DNA from 3 places in the uncultured Megamonas sp. genome. Region 3 is predicted to be linked to each of the others. Evidence: a T-box and tRNA genes for the amino acid it is inferred to sense, from the RefSeq annotation. Region 3 holds a T-box; the other regions hold tRNA genes.

The links. A T-box is a leader RNA that pairs with one kind of tRNA and senses whether it is charged. The one in region 3 lies ahead of leuS (leucine--tRNA ligase), so its partner is inferred to be a tRNA-Leu.
Region 1: it has a tRNA-Leu gene. The T-box ahead of leuS (leucine--tRNA ligase) is inferred to sense a tRNA for this amino acid. The anticodon was not compared.
Region 2: it has a tRNA-Leu gene. The T-box ahead of leuS (leucine--tRNA ligase) is inferred to sense a tRNA for this amino acid. The anticodon was not compared.

The regions. Positions count from the first base shown of each region.
Region 1 covers NZ_CAUBSM010000013.1:22,740-28,076, reverse strand. Annotated here, with positions in the region: gene Q5I67_RS08925 (sulfide/dihydroorotate dehydrogenase-like FAD/NAD-binding protein) at 1-423, shown strand, start outside; gene gltA (NADPH-dependent glutamate synthase) at 425-1,831, shown strand; gene Q5I67_RS08915 (3'-5' exonuclease) at 1,957-2,523, shown strand; tRNA gene Q5I67_RS08910 (tRNA-Leu) at 2,600-2,684, shown strand; gene Q5I67_RS08905 (flavodoxin family protein) at 2,861-3,424, shown strand; gene Q5I67_RS08900 (tetratricopeptide repeat protein) at 3,521-5,059, shown strand; gene Q5I67_RS08895 (MATE family efflux transporter) at 5,056-5,337, opposite strand, start outside.
Region 2 covers NZ_CAUBSM010000001.1:236,232-241,568, forward strand. Annotated here, with positions in the region: gene Q5I67_RS01145 (hypothetical protein) at 24-422, shown strand; gene Q5I67_RS01150 (zinc ribbon domain-containing protein) at 448-735, shown strand; gene Q5I67_RS01155 (DUF805 domain-containing protein) at 980-1,639, shown strand; gene Q5I67_RS01160 (hypothetical protein) at 1,663-2,496, shown strand; tRNA gene Q5I67_RS01165 (tRNA-Leu) at 2,564-2,650, opposite strand; gene Q5I67_RS01170 (hypothetical protein) at 2,778-3,305, shown strand; gene Q5I67_RS01175 (exodeoxyribonuclease III) at 3,350-4,105, opposite strand; gene rsmA (16S rRNA (adenine(1518)-N(6)/adenine(1519)-N(6))-dimethyltransferase RsmA) at 4,109-4,972, opposite strand; gene rnmV (ribonuclease M5) at 4,997-5,337, opposite strand, start outside.
Region 3 covers NZ_CAUBSM010000007.1:41,871-47,207, reverse strand. Annotated here, with positions in the region: gene Q5I67_RS06835 (PepSY domain-containing protein) at 1-438, shown strand, start outside; gene leuS (leucine--tRNA ligase) at 488-2,959, opposite strand; T-box leader at 3,013-3,203, opposite strand; gene Q5I67_RS06825 (Rrf2 family transcriptional regulator) at 3,452-3,913, shown strand; gene brnQ (branched-chain amino acid transport system II carrier protein) at 4,135-5,295, shown strand.

The sequences.
Region 1 (5,337 bases), on a different contig from region 3:
ATGGAAAAAATATCTGATGAAGTCATTGTTACTACAGATGATGGCTCTTATGGTATAAAAGGTTTTGTTACAACAGCTCTACAGCAATTAATTGATAAAGGAATTGATATCGCTGAAGTAGTAGCTATTGGACCTGTCATCATGATGAAAACTGTAGCTGATACAACTAGACCATATAATATTAAAACTATTGTTAGTTTAAATCCTATAATGGTAGATGGTACGGGAATGTGCGGAGGTTGCCGTGTTCAAGTTGGTGATGAAACAAAATTTGCTTGTGTAGATGGGCCAGAATTTGATGGGCATTTAGTAGATTTTGTGAACTTGATGGAAAGACAGCGTATGTATAGACCTAAAGAAGAGGTAGAAAAAGATCATGTTTGCCGTTTAGCTAAAAAAGTTGAAGAAATGGAGGAAAAATAATATGCCTTTAGTAATGCAAAAACACGAAATGCCAGAACAAGATGCCGATATTCGTAGAAATAATTTTGATGAAGTAGCTTTAGGATATACAGAAGAATTAGCCCTAGCAGAAGCCAATCGTTGTCTTCATTGTAAGGTACCACATTGCAGAAAAGGCTGTCCTGTAGATATCGATATACCAGCTTTTATCGCTAAAATAAAAGAAAAAGATTTTGAAGGAGCAAATGCAAAAATCAAAGAAGCTAGTAGTCTGCCTGCTATTTGTGGACGCGTTTGTCCTCAAGAAAATCAATGTGAGAAATATTGTGTAATGGGAATAAAAGGCGAACCTGTAGGGATAGGTCGATTAGAAAGATTTGTAGCTGATTATTGCATGCAAAATTGTGATGAAAAAATAGAAAAGACAGTAAAAGATGATGCCCAAAAAGTAGCAATTATCGGTTCAGGTCCAGCAGGATTGGCTTGTGCTGGTGACTTAGCCAAAAAAGGCTATCAAGTGACGATCTTTGAAGCTTTACATACACCAGGTGGAGTATTATCTTATGGTATTCCTGAATTTCGTTTACCAAAAGATAAGGTTGTAAAACCAGAAATTGATAATTTACGTAAGATGGGTGTAAAAATAGAAGTAAATTCTGTAGTAGGTAAATTGTTTACAGTTGATGAACTCATGCAAGAATTTAAATTTGATGCTGTATTTATTGCTACAGGAGCAGGATTACCTCATTTTATGAATATTCCTGGTGAAAATTTAAATGGAGTATATTCTTCAAATGAATTTTTGACAAGATGTAATTTAATGAAAGCATATCGTTTTCCAGAGTATGCTACTCCTATCAATGTAGGGAAAAGAGTAGCTGTAGTAGGTGGCGGTAATGTAGCTATGGATTCAGCACGAACAGCTTTGCGTTTAGGTGCGGAAAAAGTGTATATTGTTTATCGTAGAAGTGAAAAAGAATTACCAGCAAGACGTGAAGAAGTAGAACATGCAAAACAAGAAGGCATAGAATTTAAATTATTGAATAATCCTGTAGCTATCTTAGGTGATGAAAAAGGATATGTAAAAACTATTCGCTGTATAAAAATGGAATTAGGAGAGCCAGATGCTTCAGGTCGTAGACGTCCTGTAGAAATACCTAATTCAGAATTTGATATTGATGTAGATACTGTAGTTATAGCTATTGGCCAAGGACCAAATCCATTGATACAGTCAACTACTCCAGATATGCAGACAAATAAACGAGGTAATATCGTAGCCGATGAAGAAACAGGAAAAACTACAAAAGAAGGTGTCTTTGCTGGTGGTGATATTGTAACAGGAGCTGCAACTGTTATTTTGGCTATGGGTGCAGGTAAAAAAGCTGCTAAAGCTATTGATGAATATTTGATAGAAAAACGCAATAAATAATAAATTTAAATAGATTGATTTAATAGTCAGTTGATGATGACTTTAAATCAATCTATTTTTTTTAGAAAAATTTTTTGTTATAATTTATATTCAAATATAGATTATAAAATTTTTAGAGGTAAAAAATGAGTTTAATGAATTTTACAAGTATAGATTTTGAGACAGCTAATAAAAATCGCGATAGTGCTTGTAGTGTAGCTGTAGTAGTTATTGAAAATGGAAGAATGGTGGATAGTTATAATTCACTTATAAAACCGCCAGAAATGATTTTTGAAGAAGGTAATATAAAAATACATGGCATTACTCCGCAAATGGTAGAAAATGCACCTACTTTTGCAGATATATGGAGAGATTTACGTATGTATTTAGATAATCGAATAGTTATAGCACATAATGCTTTTTTTGATATGGGCGTATTACGCAGTTGCATTTGGAAGTATAATTTAGCTAAACCACAGTTTAAAACAGCATGTACTGTTCAAATTGCTAGAAAAGTATGGCCACAATTGCCAAATCATAAATTGAATACATTGGGAGAATTTTTTCAGATACAATTTAAACATCATGATGCTCTAGATGATGCAAAGGTCTGTGCAAAAATCCCTTTAGTTGCTGGTAGAACTGTAGGTGTAAATAATATGGAGAGTTTATTAAAAAAAATAGGTTTAGAAGCAAAAATATTTAAATCATAAAAATTTATAAAAAAGTGTTGACAAAAAACATTTTATAGTGATATAATAAATCTCGCATTCGACGCGAGTGCCAAATGCGGAAGTGGCGGAATTGGCAGACGCGCTAGACTTAGGATCTAGTGTCTTTCGGCGTGCAGGTTCAAGTCCTGTCTTCCGCACCATTTGAGATTATAGGCTTTACAGATTTTCTGTAAAGCCTTTTTTGTTTTTTAGATAAGTTATAGAATTATATTAATTTAATAAATAAAATTGTAACTTAGAGGTATTATTGATTATTTTTGATTATAAGCATATAATTTAGATAGGATTTATTTCTAATAAGAGAGGTTGAATTTCAATGAAAGTTTTATTATTAAATGGCAGTAGACGTGAAAAAGGTTGTACATATACAGCTCTTAGCGAAGTAGCACAGACTTTAGAAAAACAAGGTATTCAGACAGAAATAATTCATGCAGTGCCAGAAACAGAAAATGTGAAAGCAGTTGCTGAAAAAGTAAAAACTGCAGATGGATTAGTAGTGGGTTCTCCTGTTTATTGGGCATCTCCATCTGGTGAAATTATTTCATTTATGGATAAACTTTCTAGTTTAGCAGGTAAAGATTTGTTACACAAACCAGCAGCAGCAGTTGCTTCCGCTAGACGTGCTGGTACAACAGCAACTTTAGATGTACTTTTCAAATATTTTACTTATCATCAAATGCCAATTGTTTCTGCAAATTATTGGACTATGGTACATGGAAATACACCAGAAGAAGTGAAAAAAGATGAAGAAGGTATGCAAATTATGCGTGTTTTAGGCAATAATATGGCATGGCTTTTAAAATGTATTGAAGCTGGTAAAAATGCTGGTGTACAAATTCCAGAAACAGAAGCTAAAATAATGACAAATTTCATTCGTTAAAATAAAGTAAACAGAGTTATAACGATTTTTTATTTCGTTATAACTCTTTTTTTGTGGTAAAATATAAATATAGTAGCCAATAAAGAAGGTGGAAATATGGAGAGAAAATCATTATTGACTAAAGAAGATATTGATATTTTAGAGTCATGGGCTGATGGATACTTTTACAAGATTTTTTATTATTTAGAAGATTTTGTTAAAAAAGGTGTAAAACAAAAATTATTTACGTTAGACGAAGCTAGAGAAGATTTAGACATTGCACTATGGTATGCGTATGCGGGAAATAATATTGATATATACGAATATTATTATAAAGTGATTAATTGGATGCCTTATTCAGAAAAAAATGCTCAAGGTTCAGGTGCTTGGTATTATCGTTATTCAGTAGCTTTGATTTATTGTAGTGACTTAGAAAAAGCTTATGTATATGCAAAAAAAGGTGTACAAGAAGAGGAAGATTATCCATGGGGTTGGCTGAATTTAGCTAAATTGCAATATCATTTTGGACAAAAAGAAGAAGCAAAACTTTCGATAAAAAAAGGCTTAGCTTTAGTACCAGATGATTATGAATTTAATGTCTTACGAAAAGAAATTGAAGAAAATTGTAGTTTAGAAAAAATGATGTGTCACTACATAAAGCCAGAAGATGATAAGATTTTTCATGATAATAAGATGAATAAACAGCATTTAAAAGAAAAAATGCAGGCTGTAGATGGTGTGATATGTTATGAAAATTCTTTGCAAGAAATAAAAAATTTTTTAAATGGTTTTGATTGGCAGGAAGACAAGCCTTATTGTAGTTGTTTTGTGAATATAGAAAGTAACATCGTAAAAATAATTTTTATGATGAATAGAGCGATGCTATCAAAGATTGATTTTGATTGGTTAAGAAAAGAGTATACAGACATTAAAAATAATTTATTGACTTGTAGTAAATATAATATAGTTTATGATTTACGGGAAATAGAGATAAGTAGAGATTATGAAGTAAAATTATCATATTATAATGATGAAAAAAATCTATCATTAGTTGATTATAAAATAAGTGTAGACGATAAGAAAAATTATAGTGAGATTAAATTAAAAAATGTGCGAACTGATGAGCAAGTGGAAAAACTTGCTTTGACTTTGTATAAGAAGGATCAAGATTTTTCTTATGTAGAATGTTGGTTTGAAGATAATAGAATAATTAAACATTTTGGTTTAGTTGGTGATAAAGGTAATATAAAAAAATATGAAAATTGTTCAGTTGATGATTATAAGTTATATTTAGATATTTTCGTTGGACGATATGAAAAATTGGGATATATATCATGGCGAGAATATGCCAAAAAAACATTATTGATAAAGGTAATTGTAGAAAATGAGAAAGAAAGTATATTAGAACAGGAAAATGTAGCACCGATATATTTTCTTTATGAGATGGTACAAAAGTCTTTAGAAATAAATGTAGTAGGATTTTTATATGATTGGGGCTATAAGCAAACTGAGCAAAAAAATATATATGAAGTAGATTTTTATTTTGATACGGTAGATAAAGATATAGCAGTTAATTTAATAAAACATGTAATTGAAGTATTTACTATGAATGCAAAATCAAAAGTAAAAAATGTTATAGAATTAACAGATGATTAAAATTTAGAGTGTTTAATTTTTTGTTTGTAGTAAATAATACCAAAGATATCTGCTAATGCCCAACCAATGGGAATAGACCACCAGATGCCAATAACGCCAATGGAAGGTATACTAGCTAAATAATAAGCAAGACCTACACGAGTGCCAAGAGAAATAATAGTTAAAATCACAGACATGCTAGGAAAGTTAATAGCACGATAAAAGCCATATAATAGGAATAATATGCCGATGCCAAAATAAAAACTGCCTTCTATGCGGAGATAGTCCATACCGATATT
Region 2 (5,337 bases), on a different contig from region 3:
AATATTTTTAAAGGAGTTTTCATATGAATAAACATTTTAAATCTCCCAAATTAATATTACTAATAATAACATTATCTTTAATGAGTATATTAATTGCTGGTTGCGGTGATGATAAATACGTACAATCTGTAAAAAATGGAACAATGTATATGGCTCCTAATGTTCCTGTAGGTAAAGCTTTTGATCAGTTCTTTAAAAATGGCAAATGGAAATCTTTCGTTTCCGATAAAAATGATCGTATTGTTGAATTTACTGGTGATTGCAACTGGAACAATAAACCCGCAAAATTAACTGCTCAATTTAAATTATATAAAGATAATAGTTTTGAACTAGCGTATTTAGATATAAATGGCAATCCTACAACTGTTTTAGATGGATTAGATATCATGCAAAAAATACTACATCAATATAGAGCAAAATAAAATATAAATACTGTAGGTGTAAACAATGGAAAGTGTATTAAAATCATTATTTAAACATGAATTAAAAGTTATTTTAGCTCCTTATACCGATATTATTGTTATTCTATTTATAATAGGTCTTATCGGCTATGCTATTTATTATTTTTATAATAAAACTAATACAAAAGAAATAAAAAATAGTGATATTAACAATAATAATATAAATATTCCCTTAAAATGCCCTAATTGTGGTTTAGAAGTCTCTCCAGAAGATAAATTTTGTTTAAAATGTGGAACAGCTTTAACATCAAAAACCATACCATCATCAAAATAATGATAATAGCTTAAATTATTATATTAATAAAAAACTAAAATAACTTATTTTTACATTCATAACCAAATCATAATATGACATTTCTTATTAATTATTCAAAAAAAGAGGTAATTTATCTCTTTTTATTTTTTGTATAAAAATGTACTTATAGTGTCAATATCAGCCCTTATAAGAATGGTATTTTTATATTAAATGCGTTATGGTAAATTTGATAGAATTAATATTTTTAAGGGAGATGAAAATCATGGCAAAATTTTGTCCAAAATGCGGAACAAAATTAAATGATGATGCAATTTTTTGTGGTTCTTGCGGATATAAAATCCCAGAAAATGATGCTAATAATACTGTAGTTCAAACAGAAAATAATATTCATCAAGAAACTTCTGCAGAAAAAATACTAAATACAAATAATTTAAATAATGATGATATTTATATCACAGACAAAACCTTTGCAAATATGTTTTTCAAAAAAGATGGTCGTTTAAATAGATGGCGTTACTTTAAACGTATGCTATTAGTATCTATCATAAGATTTATAATCATAATCGGACTTGTTATTATTATGGCTGATGATTTTGGAAATACCTCAACAGGTGAAGATGTTTTTATCACCATAGTGTCACTTTGCTTTTTAATTCCAGAATATTTTCTAACTGTTAGACGACTTAAAGATTTAAACACTAAAGATTTATCTTGGGCATATTGGTTAGCCGGTGTAGATGCCTTATATATTATTTTTGGCGATTCAATGACCAACACAAATTCAATGACTAGTATATTTAAAACATATTTTATTTTAATTGTATATTTAGGTATCTTTTTATATCTATTATTAAAAAAAGGCACACAAGGAAAAAATCAATATGGAGCTGATCCATTAGGAATAACTGATAAAAATAAATAAAAATCAAGAAAGGATTTTCTTTTATGGGAGAAAAAATAGAATTAATATTTATATTTATCTTAACAATCGTTCTTACCATAGCAGTTTATGCTTGGTGGAACAGAAGATACACTATGGTAACCACCGGTGGCATCGAAGGGCGTGCCCAAGCACACTTTTCCAATTTATTAACTGTATTAATCGTATGCTTTGGCATAAGCTTATTTTTAGTACATGGCATTTTTAAAATATTAAGTTCGGAAATATTTTGGTTTATACTAATCGCCATCATTGGATTATATTTTTTCTTATCAAAAGACGATAAGAAAAAACTTCTTGAAAGTTTAGAAAAAAATGATCAATATCTAAAACAAATCATATATTATATGCCAGATGATAAAGGAGTAGAAGCTGAAGCCATAATATTTTATGATACAAATAATTATAATCAAAATGGAGTAAATGGCACATACTTTGAATTTTTTAAAGAAGATACTAAAAAAGAAAATATTTCAAGTGTATCTTATAAACATATAGTTTTTAAAAATGAAAACTCAGAAGATTATTGTTATATATTTGAACCAATAAAAGAATTAAATTTTCAGCCAGAAAAATATGATTTAAATAAATATACTTCAGATTATATAAGTAATATACTTACACTTTGTAAAGATAAAACTAATTCTTCAAATGATATTATTTATCTAAGTAAACACGTAAAATTCAATCCTAATTCTAATGCAATAGTAGCTTTGCAATATAATTTTATCAAAAACAATATTTTATCTACAACAAATAACGAATGGATATGTCCTAATTGTGGTCAAATAAATAATGATTTGTTTTGTGCTAAATGTGGGCAAAAAAATATTAAATAATATAAATTTTTATTCTAAACGACAAAAAAGGCTTTACGGAAAACCCGTAAAGCCTTGATTTTACTAGTGGTGCCGAAGGCCGGACTCGAACCGGCACGTAGGGGACTACGCTTGATTTTGAGTCAAGTGCGTCTGCCAATTCCGCCACTTCGGCATGCTGTGTTAAACAACATTAATATTATATCATTCTATAAATATACTGTCAATATAAATTATCGACTTAACTTAATTAAATATATCTATTATAATATTGATATATTTTAATATGAAAGGAATTTTTTATGTCTTTAAAATCCATTTTTTTCACTTTAATAATTTTTCTATCTTGTATTATTTACTTACCTTCCATAAGTTATGCTCAAAATAATGCAAATACCCAAAATACCACAACGAATACTACTACTTATTTACATTTACCAGAAAAAACTACCATGCAAATAATAAATATAGATAATTTAGACAGTAAAACTAATCATAAATACGATTTAATTAACTTCCGTCTTCACCAAGATTTAGTTGTTAACAACGAAATCATTTTGCCTAAAGATACAAAACTACAAGGTATGATTACTAAAATTCATGGCAGTAGATTACTTGGTGAAAGTGCCATTATCCGCATAAAATTAAATAAGATCACCTTAGCTGATGGCAGTATTTTAGAATTTCCTTGCGATTTAAAATTAAAAGGTGGCAAAAATTATGCTAATATCGCAAGTAGTATTATCGTTCCTTTTTCAGGACTATTATTTAAAGGAAAAGAAGTTTCTTGTCCATCTGGTAGCATAATCGAATACAGTTTTAAAGAATAAAAAATGGCAATAGGCTCATGAAATAAAGTCTATTGCCGTTTTATTTAAATATCTAATTCCAAACTAACTGGACAATGGTCACTGCCAAAAAATTCATTGTGAATGCCAGCTTCTTTTATATTTGCTTCAATATCTTTAGATACAATAAAATAATCAATTCTCCATCCAGCATTATTTTCACGGGCTTTTCGCATATATGACCACCATGAATAAATGCTTGTTTTATCCGGATAAAGATAGCGGAAAGTATCAACAAAACCTGCTTGTAATAATTCAGTCATTTTACTGCGTTCTTCATCTGTAAAACCTGCACTACGGCGATTTGTCTTAGGATTTTTTAAATCAATCTCTTTATGAGCAACATTTAAATCTCCACACATCACGACAGGTTTTTGCTTATTTAATTCAACTAAATAATTGCGAAAAGCATCTTCCCACTCCATGCGATAGTTTAGGCGTTCCAATTCTCGCTTAGAATTTGGTGTATATACGCAAACCATAAAGAATTTATCAAATTCTAAAGTGATTACACGACCTTCGTGGTCATGTTCTTCTATACCTAAGCCATAGCTTACATTTAACGGCTCTACTTTAGTAAAAATAGCTGTACCTGAATAACCCTTTTTTTCTGCACTATTCCAATACTGCTTATATCCAGGTAAATCTAATTCTAATTGATGAGGTTGCATTTTTGTTTCTTGTAAACAAAAAATATCTGCATCTAAAGTTTGAAAAGTCTCCATAAAACCTTTATTCATACAAGCACGAAGACCATTTACATTCCAAGAAACAAATTTCATAAATCATGCCTCCTGTTTTGCCATTTGTGCCAAAATATTAGCAATAGCTCCAAACTCTTCCATAGTCAAAGTTTCTCCACGACGAGTTGCTTCTATTCCAGCTTTATCTAATACATCACCAATGATATTTTTATCTACACCCATGGATTTTAGAGCATTATTTAAAGTCTTACGGCGTTGACCAAAAGCTGCTTTTACTACTCTAAAGAACATCTTTTCATCAATAAGCTCTACAGCCGGAGTCTGTCTGACTTTACAATTCACCACTACAGAATCCACTTCTGGAGGTGGCATAAAAGAACGTGGTGGTACATATAAAGCGATTTCAGGCACTGTATAATACTGCACTGCTACAGATAAAGCACCATATGTTTTACCGCCCGGCTGTGCTGCCATACGTTCTGCTACTTCTTTTTGTACCATTACTACAATATCTGTTATTGGCAAATGTTTTTCGAGCAAAGCCATGATAATTGGTGTAGTAATATAATATGGCAAATTAGCTACTACTTTAAATGGTTTATCACCCATGATTTCTGGAATATTTACTTTTAAAATATCTCCTTGAATAACACGCACATTGTCATAAGCATCTAAAGTATGTGCTAAAACTTCTGGCAATCTTTTATCTAATTCGACACAAGTAACCTCTGCTCCAGTTTCAGCTAAAGCTTGAGTCAAAGTACCGATACCTGGACCGATTTCTAATACTCTATCATTTTCCTGTACATTTGCTGCATCTACAATGCCCTGTACAATATTAGCATCTATTAAAAAGTTTTGACCTAAGCGTTTGCTCATATGAATGCCAAAACGCTGTAAAATATATCTTGTAACCTTCTTATTAGCAATAGTAGGTTGCTTCATTAATTAAAATTCCTCCAATTTTTATTATTTATTTTCAACTTCATTAATATCATTTTCTGAATTTAATTTTGCTAAGGCTTGATTAAATTCATCTCTAGTGATCCCATAATTATTTAATCTACGTAAAAAAGTTTTAGCATTAGCAAAGCCAATCCCCAAGATAGCACCTAATTTTGCCCTGCGAATACCAGAATTTGCAAAACCATTTAAGCGATTTAAAATTAAATCTGTAGCACTAAATTCATCACTAGGTTTCCAGTTCATTGTACGCACCTTAGCTAATGCTTTGCGAATAGCTTCAGGACTTGCCTGCTCTATACCGATATCATCATTTGCAGTAGCCTCTTCACAAGGAACAAAAGCAT
Region 3 (5,337 bases):
ACGATTTCTAAAGAACAAGCTGAAACTATTGTTTTAGATAATGCTGATATACAGGCAAAGGATATCAGTAAATTAAAGACTAAAATAGAGAATTATTATGGTAAAGATATTTATGATATTGAATTTTATGCTGATAATAAAAAATATGATTATAATGTAGATATGTATGGCGGAGAAATTCTAGCTATGGATTATGAGATTGATAAAAAATATTATGCCAAATTAAAGGGCAAATCCATAGATGAAGAAGAAGCGAAAGCATTAGTAGTAGCTCAAATACCAAATGTGGATGCTCAAAGTATTAGATTGAATTTAGAACATGACGATGATTATTTACAATATGAAGGTATGGTACAAGTAGATGGTATTTTATACGAATTTACGATAGATAAAAATACAGGAACTTTTGTAGAATGGAAATGGAAGAAAAATAAATAAAAATAAGCTATAGCAATTTCTGCTATAGCTTATTTTTTATGAGTTAATATTAACCTTTAACAACGATATTAACAAGTTTTTTAGGAACGCTGATTACTTTAACGATAGTTTTACCTTCAATTAAGCCTTTGATTTTTTCATCAGCAAGAGCGATTTCTTGTTGTTTTTCGCGAGTTGCAGAAGAAGAAACCATTATTTTGCTACGTAATTTACCATTGATTTGAACAACAACTTCAACTTCATCAGCAATAGTAGCTTTAGGATCAAATGTTGGCCATGTAGTATGATGTACACTGCCTTCTTGACCGATTTGTTGCCAGAGTTCTTCAGTAACATGTGGAGCAAATGGTGCTAAGAGTTTAATTAAGTTAACAACTACTTCACGAGCAAGACCTGCATTTAAGTTGCCATCTTTGAATGTGTAGAAAGCATTTACAAGTTCCATGATGGAGCTAATTGCAGTATTGAATGTACCGCGAGTACCGATATCTTCAGTTACTTTTTCAATAGTAACATTTAAAATACGGAATAATTCTTTTTCTTCTTTAGTGAGTGCAGTTACATCAAAAGCAGGATTTTCTTTGATTTTATCAGCATAAGAAAGAACAATTCTCCATACACGCTGAATGAAACGCCAAGCACCTTCAACACCTTGGTCACTCCATTCAAGGTCACGTTCTGGTGGTGCAGCAAATAAGATGAAGAGACGAGCTGTATCAGCACCATATTTTTTGATGATTTCTTCAGGAGATACTACGTTTCCTTTAGATTTGCTCATTTTGGAACCATCTTTGATAACCATACCTTGAGTTAAAAGATTTGTAAATGGTTCGTCGAATTCTACAAGACCTGCATCTTTTAATACTTTGGTGAAGAAACGGGAATATAATAAGTGTAAGATAGCATGTTCAATACCACCGATATATTGGTCAACAGGGAGCCAATAATTGATAGCATCTTTGCTAAATGGAGCTTTATCATTATGTGGATCAGAATAACGCATATAATACCAGGAAGAACAGATGAATGTATCCATAGTATCTGTTTCGCGTTTTGCAGGAGCACCGCATTTTGGACATGTGCAATTTACGAAATCTTCAGCTTGAGCAAGTGGAGAAGTGGCACCAGTTTCGAATTTTACATCTTTTGGTAATTTTACAGGTAATTGTTCTTCAGGAACGAGTACTTCACCGCAATGAGGGCAGTAAATAATAGGAATTGGAGCACCCCAATAGCGTTGACGGGAGATGAGCCAATCACGTAAACGATAATTTACACGACGTTTGCCGAGATTGTTTTCTTCGAGCCAATCAATCATAGCAGTGATAGCTTTACGGTTGTTCATACCTGTAAATTGACCAGATTCGATGAGTTCGCCATCTTCAACGTAAGCATTTTCCATAGTTTCAAGAGTTAAATTATGTTCTTTATTTTGAATAACAATTTTCATTGGTAAATTGTATTTTTTAGCGAACATAAAGTCACGTTCATCATGAGTTGGAACACCCATGACAGCACCAGTACCATATTCAAAGAGTACATAGTTTGTTACCCATACAGGAACTTTTTCACCGTTAAATGGATTGATAGCATAAACACCAGTGAACATACCTTTTTTCTCAGATTCACTAGAAGTACGTTCGATTTCATTCATGTTATGAACTTCTTCGATGAATTTTAAGATTTCTTGTTCATTTTCTTTACCTTTGATGAATTTTTTTACAAGTGGATGTTCTGCTGCAAGTACAACGTAAGATACACCAAATACAGTATCTGGGCGAGTTGTATAAACAGGAATTTTTTCATTATATTCAGGTACATCAAAGCTAAATTCAGCACCTTCACTACGACCAATCCAGTTATCCTGCATGATTTTTACGCGGTTTGGCCAGCCTTTGAGTTTATCGAGGTCCTTTAATAAAACATCAGCATAATCTGTAATTTTTAAGAACCATTGTTCGAGGTCTTTTTTCACTACAGTATTATCACAACGCCAACATTTGCCATCAATAACTTGTTCATTAGCAAGTACTGTGTGACAAGTTTCACACCAGTTAGCAGAAGCTTTTTTCTTATAAGCTAAACCTTTTTTATAGAATAATTCAAAGAGCCATTGAGTCCATTTGTAATAATCTTCATGACAAGTAGCGACTTTTCTATCCCAGTCATAAGAAAGGCCCATTTCTTTTTGTTGACGAGTCATATTTGCCATATTGTCTTCTGTCCAATCAGAAGGACTGATGCCATGTTTGATAGCAGCATTTTCTGCAGGCATACCAAATGCGTCAAAGCCCATTGGATGAAGAACGTTGAAACCATTCATAGTTTTATAACGAGCAATAACATCACCGATAGAGTAATTGCGAACATGTCCCATATGTAAATTACCAGATGGGTAAGGGAACATTTCAAGTACATAATATTTTGGTTTGTTAGGGTCCATATTAATCTGGTAAGCTTTAGTTTCGTCCCAGATTTTTTGCCATTTTTTTTCAATGGATTGAGGACAATATTTTTCCATAAAATTAACACTCCTATACTGTTTTTGGACATTAAAAAAGTCCCTGGCAAAATGCCAGGGACGAATTATCGCGGTACCACCCTGATTGATAACAAAAAGTTATCCTCTTTAAAATCTTAACGGGATCAGCGGTGCTTTAGCACTCCTCCACAGCGAGTTCAACTACAAGATTATAGGCTCACATCAACCGCCTACTTTCTGAAATCTCTTTAAATAGTTTACTACTCTGTATCATTGGATTTGAACTTGATATAAACAAATATCATTATACTTAGCTACTATATTAAAGTCAAGTAATATTGTTACATTGTTAATTTTTAGCTAATTGAAGGTGAATTCTATTTAAATAAAAAAATACATAGTCTCATAATTTAATACCTAATATTTTATAGGTGAATGGAAAAATAAATTGGTTAAAAAATTGAAAATAAAGCATAAATTAAAATTGATTTCCTACTAAAACAATAGTAAAATAATTATGAGGTGATTTTGATGAAGGTATCGACAAAAGGACGATATGCCTTGCGAACAATGATTGATTTGACTGTTAATGAGACAGGTAATCCTATACCATTAAAAGATATTGCCAATAGACAAAATATAAGTTTAAAGTATATGGAACAAATAATTTCATTATTAATAAAAGCTAAATTAGTAAAAAGTGTACGTGGAAATAATGGTGGATATTTATTAGCTAAACCAAGCATGCAATATACAGCAGGTGATATCTTGCGTGCTGCTGAAGGTGATATGGCTCCGATTGCTTGTATCGAAAATGATCATAGTAAATGTAAACGAGCTGATTATTGTAGTGTATTGCCATTTTGGTTAGGTTTAAATAAAGTAATTAATGGATATTTAGATAGTGTTACTTTATCTGAATTGGCACGTCAAGCAAAAGAAACGAATAAATTATTTAGTTGTAAACAACATGAAGAAAAAGCTAAAAATTAAATTTAAAATAAAAAAATAATCCTTGGCAAGAGCTAAGGATTATTTTTATAAGATTGAATAATAATAAAATAAATAAATTTTGCATAAAATAGATTAGATTTTATTTACTAAAAAAATATACAAATTTACATTTTTTATGTTGTATATATTGTATTTTGCCTATATAATATAAAAATATGACTGTAATCGTAACACATTAAATTAAAAGAAAGGATTTTATTATGCAGGTTAGAGTTAGTGACGTAGTAGTAACGGGATTTGCATTATTCGCAATGTTTTTTGGTGCGGGAAATGTAATTTTCCCCCCATACCTGGGAATGACTTCTGGTACGGAGTGGTTGTCAGGATTTTTATGTTTTATTTTTATTGATGTATTTTTATCTTGTATCGGTATATTTACTATAGTTTATGGTGGCGGTGGCATTAAAGCCTTAGAAAGTGTCGTAGGAAAAGTTCCGGGAATGATTTTAAACGTAGCGGCTGTATTATGTACAGGGGTGTTGATTGCACCACCTAGAACGGCAGCAACAACTTTTGAAATGAGTATTGCACCATTTACAGATAAGATTTCATTATTTATGTTTTCAATTGTGTTCTTTGCTATTGTATTCGCGTTTACTATTCGCCCTACGCGATTTGTAGATATTATTGGTAAGTTTTTAACACCAGTGCTTATTATTTGCACATTTATTTTAATCATCATAGGTATAATCAGTCCTATAGGTGATATAGCAGCACCAGTATCACAGACAGTAGCGGAAGATGGTATAATTGCAGGATATCAAACTATGGATATTTTAGTTGTATCAGGTTTTGGTCTTGTAATGCTCAATACTTTGCGTTTAAAAGGTTATGTAGATCGTAAATCGCAAATAAAGGCAATTATCGGCGTTTGTCTTGTAGCAGGTATATTATTATCTTTAATTTATGGTGGATTGGCTTATTTAGGAGCAACTTCTAGTATTGTTTTAGGCAGTAGCAATCTCAATCAAGCACAGCTTATTGTAGCTATAACTAATCATTTAATGGGCCATACAGGCATGGTTATTTTAGGGGTAATTGTAGGATTTGCTTGTTTGACAACAGCTGTAGGTCTTATTGGTTCAACAGCTTGTTTTTTTGAAGACTTTACAAATAAGAAAATCAAATATCCTGTATGGGTTGTTATCAATACATTAATCAGTATTTCTCTTTGTAATTTAGGATTGACAACTATTATTGAAGTAGCAGTGCCTATATTAACAACAATTTGTCCACCATTTATGGCAACTGTATTATTATTGTTATTCCGTAATCAAATAAAAAGTACAGTTGTATACAAAGGAATTGCTTTAATCGCATTTATGTATGGCTTGATTTCTACAATTCAATCTTATATGTGATAATTTTCTATTAATAAATATAAATGTAAATATAAATGATAA